DNA from 2 places in the Mesorhizobium sp. DCY119 genome. Region 2 is predicted to be linked to the other one. Evidence: riboswitches for the same ligand, from Rfam matches in the RefSeq annotation. Region 2 holds a riboswitch; the other holds the start of a gene.

Region 1 (5,646 bases), 1.6 Mb from region 2:
GCCCGGCACGCGAAAGGCGAGCCCGACACAGGAGCCTCCGCGGTCGAGGCCAAGCACCAGGCCGGGACGCTGAGGCGTGCCGCGATGAACGAAAGAGCGGACACAAAGCGAGCGACGATAGCCATAAAGATGGGCGCGTCTGGTCTCCGTATGTGCAAAACCGGGCCGCCAGATCAGCGAGCCATAGCCAAAAACCCAAAAATCGCCCATATCGCCAAGCCAAGTCGTAATCGAAGCACTGCGCTTCGGGTCATGGGTAGAGCATGATGGCAAAAAGGGAAGCCGCTTTTTGCTCTCATGTCACATGGACCGGAAAAGATAGTGCGCAGATAAAGGGATCGACGCGCCAATGACTGCAACCGAACTTTCGAAGCCGAACTACAACCGCCGCATCCTCTGGCTGGCGGCCTTCGTCGTGCTGCTGTTCGGCGGCTACAGCGTCGGCTGGTTCTATCTGGCCGGCAAGGTCGAGACCAAGGCCAAAGCCGAGATCGCCTCGCTGAACCGCGACGGCATGGTTGCCGAATGCACCAATCCGGTCGCACGCGGCTATCCGTTCCGCCTCGGCCTTTTCTGCGACCACGTCGCCTTCGAAGATGCCGGCCGTGGCGTCAGCGTTTCGGCAGGCAACTTCCGCTCGGCGGGGCAGATCTACGACCCGACCCACCTGATCGCTGAAATCGACGGACCGGCGCGCATCGACGTGCCTCAGAGCCAGCCGCTTGCGCTGACCTGGGACAATCTGCGCGCCAGCGTGCGTCTGGCGCAGCCTTTGCCGGAACGCGTTTCAGTGGAGGGCAAGATGCTGAAGGCGGCTACCGATGCCGGTGCCCCTCTGCTCGCCGCCGATACATTCGAAGGCCATGTGCGCCCGAACGGCCAGGACCTCGACCTCGCCGGCAGCTTCGCCGGATTGGCGCTGGATTCCTCGCTGGTCGAGGGCAGAACCCTGCCCCTGCTCTCCGGCGACACCGACCTCACCGTCAAGAACGGCGTGACGCTTATCGCCCAGAAGGCCCAGTCGCTGCGCGGCCAGTCCGGCACGATCCGCTCGCTTGATCTCTCCACCAGCGAAACAGCCGGCCTCTCCCTGAGCGGACCCTTCTCGGTGGGCGAGGACGGGTTGCTGGACGCGCAGTTCAAGCTCACCGTCCGCGACCCGCAGGGACTGGCGATGGCGCTCAGCGAGGCGATCCCGGAAAAGAGCGAGCAGATTCAGCAGGGGTTTGCAGCTCTTTCCATGCTCGGCAGTGCGCCATCCTTGCCCCTGAAGATCAGCAAGGGCAGGGCTTCATTTGGCTTCATCAAGCTCGGGAACGTCCCGCCGCTGAAATAGCGCTGCGCGCCTTTACGACGTTTTGGCTGGATGCTCGATCGCCTGGCGGCCGAAGTCGGGCGCATCGATTTCCTGGCCGGCCTCGATGATCGAGCGGCGCACGGCACGGGTGCGCGTGAACATATCGAACAGCTTGTCGCCATCGCCCCAGCGGATCGCCCGCTGCAGCGACGCCAGGTCTTCCGAGAACCGCGCCAGCATTTCCAGGATCGCGTCCTTGTTGTGCAGGCACACGTCGCGCCACATGGTCGGGTCCGAGGCGGCGAGACGGGTGAAGTCGCGGAAACCGGACGCCGAATATTTGATGACTTCCGACTTGGTGACCGCCTCCAGATCGTCCGCCGTACCGACGATGTTGTAGGCGATGATGTGCGGCAAATGCGAGACGATCGCCAGCACCATGTCGTGATGCTCGGGGTCCATCGTGTCGATGTTGGAGCCGCAGCGCCGCCAGAACTCCGACAGCTTTTCGAGCGCTTCCGGGTCGGTGCCCGGCAGCGGCGTGAAGATGCACCAGCGGTTTTCGAACAGGTCGGCAAAGCCGGCATCGGGGCCAGATTTTTCCGTGCCCGCCAGCGGGTGGCCGGGGATGAAATGCACATTGGCCGGCATATGCGGGGCCATCTGCGCAATCACCGAGCCTTTGGTCGAGCCGACATCGGTGACGATGGCGCCGGCCTTCAGCGCGGGTGCGATTTCGGCAGCGACCGCGCCGGAAGACCCGACCGGCACCGAGATGATGACGAGATCGGCATCCTTCACCGCCTCGGCGGCGCTGGTGGTGTAGCTGTCGCCGAGCTTCAGTTCCTCGGCGCGGGCAAGTGTTTCAGGGCTGCGGGTGGCGATGGAAACGTGGCCGGCAAGGCTCTCCCGGCGGATGACGCGCGCCAGCGACGAGCCGATGAGGCCGATGCCGACAAGGGCTATCTTTTCAAACAGGGGTTCGGACATTTCTTCAACTTTTCAGGAATTCGGTGAGTGCGGCGACTACGCCGCGATTGGCGTCTTCGGTTCCGACTGTCATCCGCAGCGCGTTGGGAAAACCGTAGCCGGCAACGCGCCGCAGGATATAGCCCCGCGCACTCAGATAATCGTCCGCCGCTGCCGCCGAATGCCTGGCATCGTCCGGGAAATGGATCAGCACGAAATTGCCGACGCTGGGCGTGACCCTCAGGCCGAGCCCGGAAAGCTCTTCGCTCAGCCAGCCGAGCCACTTCTCGTTATGCGCCACCGTGCGCTCGACATGGGCGCGGTCGCCCATCGCCGCCACGCCGGCCGCGATGGCAACGGCATTGACGTTGAACGGCCCGCGCATGCGCTCCATCGCCTCGATGATGTGCGTAGGCGCATAGACCCAGCCGATGCGCGCGCCACCAAGGCCGTGGATTTTTGAGAAAGTGCGGGTCATGACGACGTTCTGCGCGCCGGCCACGAGCTCAACGCCCGCCTCGTAATCGTTGCGGCGCACATATTCGGCGTAGGCCGCATCGAGCACCAGGAGCACGTTCTTGGGCAGGGCCGCGTGCAGGCGGCGCACCTCCTCGAACGGGATGTAGGTGCCGGTCGGATTGTTTGGATTGGCGAGGAACACGACCTTCGTCTTCGGCGTCACAACGGCGAGGATGGCGTCGACATCGGCGCGCTCCTCGGTCTCCTTCGCCACCACCGGCACAGCACCGGCAGCCTTGATGTAGTTCTGGTAGACGAGAAAACCGTGCTCGGTGTAGACGCCCTCGTCACCCGGCTGAAGATAGGTCTGGGCAAGCAGGCCGATGATCTCGTCGGAGCCGTTGGAGCAGACGATGTTGGCCGGGTTCAGGCCATGCGCCTCGGCAATCGCCTGGCGCAGCTTCGAAGCCGAGCCGTCGGGATAGAATTCGAGCTTGCCCGCGACCTCGCGCACCGCTTCGATCGCTGCCGGCGATGCACCGAGCGGGTTCTCGTTGGACGACAGCTTGTAGACCTTGGTGACCCCCGCCGGCGCAGCACTCTTGCCGGGGATATAAGCCGCAATGTCCATGACGCCGGGTTTCGGCTGGGGGCGGCTGGGCTCATTGGCTTTCGTCATCGCGGGAATTGTCCGGGTTTTTGGGGAATTTCGAGACGCAAGCGAAATACAAGTCGCCGGTGCGCTTGTCGAGAAAAAGCTTGCCCGTTGACGGCGCTCCGGCGCAGTCGTAAAAGACTGTCACGTTCCGTGGTGATTTGGCCGGTCGGCTTGCAGCCACGTTAAATAAGTCGCTAAAGGGACCGATAACGACTCAATTCGTTCGGACCGGTAGCGATTTCGCCGCCGGTCTTTTTTGTTTTGGAGTTTGTGCGATGCCGATCAAGATTCCCGATCAGCTCCCCGCCCGTGAGGTGCTTGTACGCGAAGGCGTGTCCGTGATGGACGAGCGCACGGCGCTGCGCCAGGACATCCGTCCGCTGCAGATCGCCCTGCTCAACCTGATGCCCAACAAGATCCGCACGGAAACGCAGTTCGCGCGGCTGATCGGCGCCTCGCCGCTTCAGGTGGAGCTGACGCTGGTGCGCATCGGCAATCATGTGGCGAAGAATACGCCCGAGGAGCATCTGATTTCCTTCTACCGGACCTGGGAGGAAGTCAGGCACCGCAAGTTCGACGGTTTCATCATCACCGGCGCGCCGATAGAGCTGCTGGACTTCGAGGATGTCACCTACTGGAACGAGCTCCAGCGTATCCTCGATTGGACGGTGACCAACGTCCACTCCTCCTTCTTCATCTGCTGGGGAGCGATGGCCGCCGCCTGGCATTTCCACCAGGTTCCCAAATACACGCTCGACAAGAAGGCCTTCGGCGTCTTCCGCCATCGCAACCATGCGCCAGCCTCGCCCTATCTTGCAGGCTTCTCGGACGATTTCGCCATCCCCGTTTCCCGCTGGACGGAGGTGCGCAGCGCCGACATAAAAGCGGACACGGGCCTGGACCTACTGATGGAATCGGACGCGACCGGCCCCTGCCTGCTGGCTGAAACGGCCGGCAACCGGCTCTATATGTTCAACCACATCGAATACGATTCCACCTCGCTCAAGGACGAATACGACCGCGACGTCGCCGCCGGCACGCCGATCGACGTCCCGCACGGCTATTACCCCGACAACGATCCTGCCCGCCCCCCGCTCAACCGCTGGCGCTCGCACGCCCACCTGCTCTTCGGCAACTGGATCAACCAGGTCTATCAGACGACGTCTTTCAATCTGGAAGATGTCGGAGGGGCGTAGCCCTCTCCCTCCCCCTTGAGGGGAGGGTGGCGGCAAAGCCGCCGGGCGGGGTCGCTGCGGCAGTGCTCGACGTTCCTTTTGCGCTGCGCGCTGCCTTAACCGACCCCCTCTGGCGCTGCGCGCCATCTCCCCCTCAAGGGGGGAGAATACGCCGACGCACTTCATCGCTGCCCTCCCTCCCCTGAGGTACGAGCGCAGCGAGCCTCGAAGGACGCACCCATTCCCAAAAGCGCCGCCATGTCACAACCCCGTACGATTCTCCGGCTACGGTCGCACTGACATCGGCGAATCGCCAAGGCGCGATTGGCAAATGCCGACGCCCGCGCGAAAACGCTTGGTGCTCTCCACCCAAAAGGGTTACGAAGATGAAGATGCGCCATTGCCGCAGGAGAAAAAGCTTTTGAGCGACCCGGAATACGGAACGTCCAGACGGGAACCACGCCTGCTTGGCCTTTCCACGCCCTCGCGCATTCCGTTGATCCCGCCGCTGACGGCAGCGCGCTGGCTGCTGGTGCTGATCGTCGCCGCCGGCATCTATTTCTTCAACGGTTTCCTGGTGCCGGTTCTGGCGGCGCTGGTGATCGCCTTTGCGAGTTGGCCGCTGTACCGCAGGCTTCTCGACGCCGTTTCCGGCAACAGGACAGTCGCAGCCACGCTGGCGATCCTGTTCATCGTCACCTTCCTCGTCGTGCCGATCGTGCTGGCCGGAACCTACACCGTCAACGAGGTGCGGGAATGGTTCGGCTGGGCCGTCGAGACCAACAAGCACGGCGCGCCGACACCCGCCTGGATAGTCGCCCTGCCCATCGCGGGCGAATGGTTCGACCAGCAATGGACGCGCTATATCGGCCATCCCGGCGCGATTGGCGAACTTATCCAGATCATCAGTGGCGCCAATATCGGCAGCATCTATCGCGGCGTTCTGGCCGCCGGCGGCGGGGCGTTCAACCTGCTTCTGACGTTGCTTTTCATGCTGATTGCGCTGTTCTTCGTCTATCGCGACGGCGAGAGTTTCGCAGCCCAGATCGGCCGGCTCGGCGAACGCATATTGCCGACGCGCTGGGAGC
Region 2 (5,646 bases):
CCCTCCGGTTCGGGCAAGACAACGCTGACCAAGGCCCTGCTCGGCATCTGGCCGCATACCCAGGGAGACGTACGGCTGGACGGCGCCAAATTCGACCAGTGGGACCGCGACACGCTCGGCAGGCATATCGGCTATCTTCCGCAGGACGCCGCCCTGCTGCCGGGAACGCTGGCGCAGAACATTTCCCGTTTCGATCCCGATGCGACTCCCGACAAGATCATCGCCGCAGCCAAGCTTGCCGGCGTTCACGAACTGTCGCTCGGCTTCGAAAATGGCTACGACACCCAGCTCGGCATCGACGGCGTGCAGCTGTCGGCGGGACAGAGGCAGCGTGTCGCCCTGGCAAGGGCCGTCTATGGTGACCCCGCGCTGATCATTCTCGACGAGCCGAATTCCAATCTGGATTCCATCGGCGATGCCGCACTCCACAACGCCATATTGTCGCTGCGCAAGAACGGCACCACCGTCATCGTCGTGGCCCACAGGCCGAGTGCCGTGAATGCGGTGGACCAGCTGCTGTTCATGGCCGACGGCGCGCAGGTCGAGTTCGGACCCAAGGAAGAGGTTCTGAAGAAAGTGACCCGTGTGGCCACACCGCAACCACAGCCTCAGCCCCAACCACAGCCAGCCGCGCAGAACATCTCCAAATTCAGCGTAGGTCCGGTGCGCGTATCATGAGCGTAACGCAAAAATCGCTGCGCATGACGCAGGTCTTCGGCGTTCTCGTCGTCCTCCTCCTCGTCGGAGGCGTTGGCGGCTGGGCTGCGACCACCGATATCGCCGGCGCCGTCATCGCACGCGGCAAGATGTCGGTTCTGAACAATGCCAAGAAGGTGCAGCATCTTGAAGGCGGCATCGTCGCCAAGCTTGCGGTGCGCAACGGCGACCACGTCAATGCCGGCGATCTCCTCATCCGGCTGGACGACACCGAAACAAGGGCCAACCTCGCCATCATCGAATCGCAGAGGGACGAGTTCCTGATCGAGCGTGCGCGCCTGGAAGCAGAGCGTGACATGCGGCCGGCACTGGACCTGCCCGAGAGCCTGGCGGGGGACCAGAACAGCGGCCGGCTGCAGACCATTCTCGAGGGGCAGCAGAAGCTTCTGAAATCGAAGCTGGACGCGCTCACGGGCAAGAAAAAGCAACTTGCCGAGCAGGTCGAGCAGATCGGCGGGCAGATTTCCGGCCTCGAGTCCCAGTTCGCCGCCAAGCAGCGGCAGGTGGAAATTCTCGGCCGCGAGCTGGAATCGCTGCAAACGCTGCGCGCCAAGGGTCTTGTCGAGCAAAGCCGTATCCTGGCACTGGAGCGGCAGGGCGCGATGCTGGATGGCGACATGGGCCAGATCCAGGCCGAGATAGGTCGCTTGCGCGGGACGATCAGCGAAACCAAGCTTCGCATCATCCAGGAAGACGAGGAGTGGCGCAGCGAGGCGCTGACCACGCTGGGCGAGGTCCGCGCCAAGCTGGCGACGCTCGAAGAGCAGCGCACGGCGGCGATCGCCAAGCTGAAGCGGATCGATATCACGGCCCCGCTTTCAGGCTATGTCCACGAGTCGAACGTCTACACCGTTGGCGGCGTGATCGGCTCGGGCGAGCCGTTGATGCTGATCATACCCGAAAGCGACGCGCTTATCGTCAGGGCGCGGGTCGGGCAGCGCGACATCGACAACATCCATATCGGTCAGGAAGTGCGGTTGCGCTTCACCTCGCTCAGCCAGCGCGTCACCCCGGAATTGATGGGTGACGTCACCACCATCGCGCCCGACGTGACCACCGATCAGGCCACCGGCGAGGTCTATTACCCGATCGAAATCACGCTGATCGATGGCGAGATCAAGAAGCTCGAAGGCATCCAGCTGAAGCCCGGCATGCCGGTAGAGGCCTTCATCCAGACCGGGATGCGCACGGCGCTATCCTATCTGACCAAGCCGTTCACCGAGCAGCTGCAGCACGCGTTTCGCGAATAATACCTGATGGCGTGGCTGCGTGTTATGCGCAGGCTGCGCCGTCAGCTATCGGTGCGAAAATGCTTCGAAAGCTTCAGGCCCTGCGCCTGATAGTTCGAGCCGAGATCGGTACCGTAGAGCGCCTGCGGCCGCGACAGCATGTGCTCATAGACGAGGCGGCCTACGATCTGCCCATGTTCAAGGATGAACGGCACCTCGTGGCTGCGCACTTCCAGCACGGCGCGGCTGCCGGTGCCACCGGCCTTCGAATGGCCGAAACCGGGATCGAAGAAACCGGCATAATGGACGCGGAATTCGCCGACCAGCGGATCGAAAGGCGTCATCTCGGCGGCATGGCCAGGCGGCACATGCACGGCCTCGCGGCTGACCAGGATGTAGAATTCATCCGGGTCGAGCACCAGTTCGCCCGCGCCGCGCTTGTAGAGCGGCTCCCAGAAATCATGCGCGTCCTGCGCGGCGCGCTTGTCCACGTCCACCAGCCCGGTGTGATGCTTGCCGCGATAGCCGACCAGCCCATCCTTGTCGCCGTTGAGATCGATGGAAAGCGCAATGCCGCCGCCCGAGATGTTAGGCGTGTCGGAAGCGACCAGCGTCTCGGTGCGGTGCAGCTCCTGCAGCTCCGCTTCCGAAAGCAGCGCATTGCCGGTGCGGAAGCGTATCTGCGACAGGCGCGAACCCGTCCTCACGATGATGGGAAAGGTGCGCGGGCTGACTTCGAGATAGAGCGGCCCGGAATAGCCGGCCGGTATCTTGTCGAACTCCTGGCCGTTGTCGGTCATGACCCGGGTGAAGATGTCGAGCCGGCCCGTCGAGCTTTTCGGGTTTGCCGAGGCCGAGATCGTCGTCGGCAAAGCGAGGCGCTCCAGCAGCGGCACGATGTAGACGCAGCCGGTTTCCAGCACAGCACCGGCGGTCAGGTCGATCTCGTGCAGGCGCAACCGGTCGAGCTTTTCGCTCACCTTGTGGCCTGGACCCGGCAGGAAGCTGGCGCGCACCCGCCAGGCCTTTTCGCCGAGCCTGAGATCGAGGCTGGCCGGTTGGATCTGGTCATTGTCGAGCGGACGCGCAGCAACCAGCGCCCCCGACTGGAAAAGCGCTGCGATGTCCCGATCCGGAAGAATACCCGACTGCCGCAAACTTCTACTCCTGCGATGAAGGGGCGAGGTTTAACGATGTCCGGCATTGACGCAAGAAGGCACGGGGTCTAAAGGACCGTTATCCCGTGGTGATTTGGCCGGTCGGCTTGCAGCCACGTTAAACAAGTCGCTAAAGGGCCGTCTGTGGACCGGCATGCGACTTTTCGCGGCCGGTTTTTTTGTGTTTGGATCAAGGCTATGACGAACAAGAAGCAGAATTGGAAGCCCGCAACGCAACTCGTTCATTCCGGCGTTCTGCGCTCCGGTTTCGGCGAGACGGCCGAGGCAATCTACCTGACGCAGGGCTATGTCTACGACACGGCGGAAGCCGCCGAGGCCCGTTTCAAGGGCGAAGAGCCCGGCTTCATCTATTCGCGCTACGCCAATCCCACTGTCGACATGTTCGAAAAGCGCATGTGCGCCCTTGAAGGCGCTGAAGACGCGCGCGCACTGGCGTCGGGCATGGCCGCCGTCACCGCCGCGGTGCTGTGCAGCCTGAAGGCCGGCGATCATATCGTTGCCGCGCGCGCGCTGTTCGGCTCCTGCCGCTGGGTGGTCGAGACGCTGGCGCCGCGATACGGCATTGAGGCGACGCTGGTTGACGGCACCCAGATCGAGAACTGGGAAAAGGCGGTCCAGCCCAACACCAAGCTGTTCTTCCTGGAAAGCCCGACCAACCCGACGCTGGAAGTGGTCGACATCGCAGCGGTCGCAGCCCTTGCCAATTCGATCGGCGCAAAGCTGGTGGTCGACAATGTTTTCGCCACGCCCCTCTTGCAGAAACCGCTGGAACTCGGCGCGCATATCGTCGTCTATTCGGCCACCAAGCACATTGACGGCCAGGGCCGCTGTCTCGGCGGCGTCATCCTCTCCGACAAGGAGTGGATCGACGAGAATTTGCACGACTATTTCCGCCACACCGGGCCGAGCCTGTCGCCATTCAACGCCTGGACGCTGCTGAAAGGCCTGGAAACGCTGCCACTGCGCGTGCGCCAGCAGAGCGAGAACGCCTCGAAAGTCGCCGATTTCCTCGCCGGCCGGCCGGAAGTTTCGCGCGTCATCTATCCGGGCCGCGCCGACCATCCGCAGGCCGACATCGTCAAGAAGCAGATGAAGGGTGGCTCGACACTGATCTGCCTCGACTTGAAGGGCGGCAAGAAATCGGCCTTCGCCTTCGAGAACGCGCTGGATATCATCCTGATCTCCAACAATCTCGGCGATTCCAAGAGCCTGATCACCCATCCGGCCACGACCACGCACAAGAACCTGACCGACGAGGCGCGCGCTGAGCTCGGCATCGGCGACGGCACGCTGCGCATTTCGCTGGGGCTGGAAGACGCCGATGACCTGCTTGAGGATATCGAAAAGGCGCTGAAGGCGGCGGGGTAACGTCGACGCCATCTTTCCTTCTCCCCGTTTACGGGGAGAAGGTGCCCGAAGGGCGGATGAGGGGCAGTGCCAACGTCGAACACTAACGATCAACGTCGGCGCTGCCCCTCACCCTGCTCCGCCCGGTAAGCCGGGCTTCGCCTTCCCTCTCCCCCTAAACGGGGCGAGGCAAGAGGCGCGCCTTAACGAAACACCCGCCCTGCCAGCACAACGCGCGACAGGGCGGTATAAAACGTCACCGCCGCGAAGACATAGGCGATGACCGCAAACCACGCCGGAAACAGGCAGAAGGCGACGAAGACGGCCAGCGTCTCCGTCGCTTCCGCCAGCCCGGTGGTGAAGAACAGCGACTTTTCTCCCCTCGCCTCGCCTTCCAATTTCCGCTTCTCGGCCATGATCGCGTAGGCGAGGAAGCTGGAGCCGTTGACGTAGAACGACAAGAGCAGCACTGCGCCTGCAACCGCATTCGCTGCTGGATCGGCCAGCACGAAGCCGAGCGGGATCGCGCCGTAGAAGGCAAAATCGAGCACGATATCGAGATAGCCGCCGAGGTCGGTCTTCCCGCGCACCCTCGCCACCGCACCGTCGAGCCCGTCGCCAAGGCGGCTGACGAGCAGAAGGGCAAGGCCGGCCAGGAAATGGCCTTGGGCAATGGCTATCGCCGCGGCGACACCGACGGCAAAGGCGGCGATCGTCACCGCATTGGCCGAGACGCCAGCCTGCGCCAGCCTGCCGCCGATCGCCTCAAGCGCGGGATCGATGCGCTTGCGCGCCCAGCCATCCAGCATATTGGAATCTCCGCCTCCGATTTACCCAATAGACGCGAAACGCCGCCTTGCGGAAATCACAATCGCGCGGTTTATCGCTTAGGGTTGTTGACCTGCCGGCCATGTCGGCGGAGTCTTGTTCGAGTTGGAGTAGCAGACATATGTACAGCGCCATCACGCGCGACATCGAGGTGAGTGTCGAGCCTTTCTATCTGGAGGAACGCTCGGACCCTGCGCAGAGCCGCTTTGTCTGGGGCTACCGCGTGACCATCGCCAACCAGTCGGACGAGTTCGTGCAGCTTCTGTCGCGCTATTGGCACATCACCGACGGTCTCGGGCGCGTGGAGGAAGTGCGCGGCGCAGGCGTCGTCGGCGAGCAGCCGGAAT

Evidence for each region. Region 2 has a riboswitch for S-adenosylmethionine ahead of DZG07_RS21725 (O-succinylhomoserine sulfhydrylase). Riboswitches for the same ligand answer to the same signal wherever they lie in the genome.
Region 1: it holds a riboswitch for S-adenosylmethionine, as region 2 does, so the genes downstream of both, metA (homoserine O-succinyltransferase) here and DZG07_RS21725 (O-succinylhomoserine sulfhydrylase) in region 2, are expected to answer to the same signal.

Annotation. Positions count from the first base shown of each region.
Region 1 covers NZ_CP031834.1:1,210,831-1,216,476, reverse strand. The annotation lists gene DZG07_RS05935 (gamma-glutamylcyclotransferase) at 1-210, opposite strand, end outside; gene DZG07_RS05930 (DUF2125 domain-containing protein) at 350-1,336, shown strand; gene DZG07_RS05925 (prephenate/arogenate dehydrogenase family protein) at 1,349-2,287, opposite strand; gene hisC (histidinol-phosphate transaminase) at 2,292-3,404, opposite strand; SAM riboswitch at 3,524-3,602, shown strand; gene metA (homoserine O-succinyltransferase) at 3,659-4,579, shown strand; gene DZG07_RS05910 (AI-2E family transporter) at 4,980-5,646, shown strand, end outside.
Region 2 covers NZ_CP031834.1:4,440,509-4,446,154, forward strand. The annotation lists gene DZG07_RS21710 (type I secretion system permease/ATPase) at 1-678, shown strand, start outside; gene DZG07_RS21715 (HlyD family type I secretion periplasmic adaptor subunit) at 675-1,967, shown strand; gene DZG07_RS21720 (2'-deoxycytidine 5'-triphosphate deaminase) at 2,009-3,103, opposite strand; SAM riboswitch at 3,180-3,257, shown strand; gene DZG07_RS21725 (O-succinylhomoserine sulfhydrylase) at 3,302-4,492, shown strand; gene DZG07_RS21730 (CDP-alcohol phosphatidyltransferase family protein) at 4,675-5,280, opposite strand; gene apaG (Co2+/Mg2+ efflux protein ApaG) at 5,421-5,646, shown strand, end outside.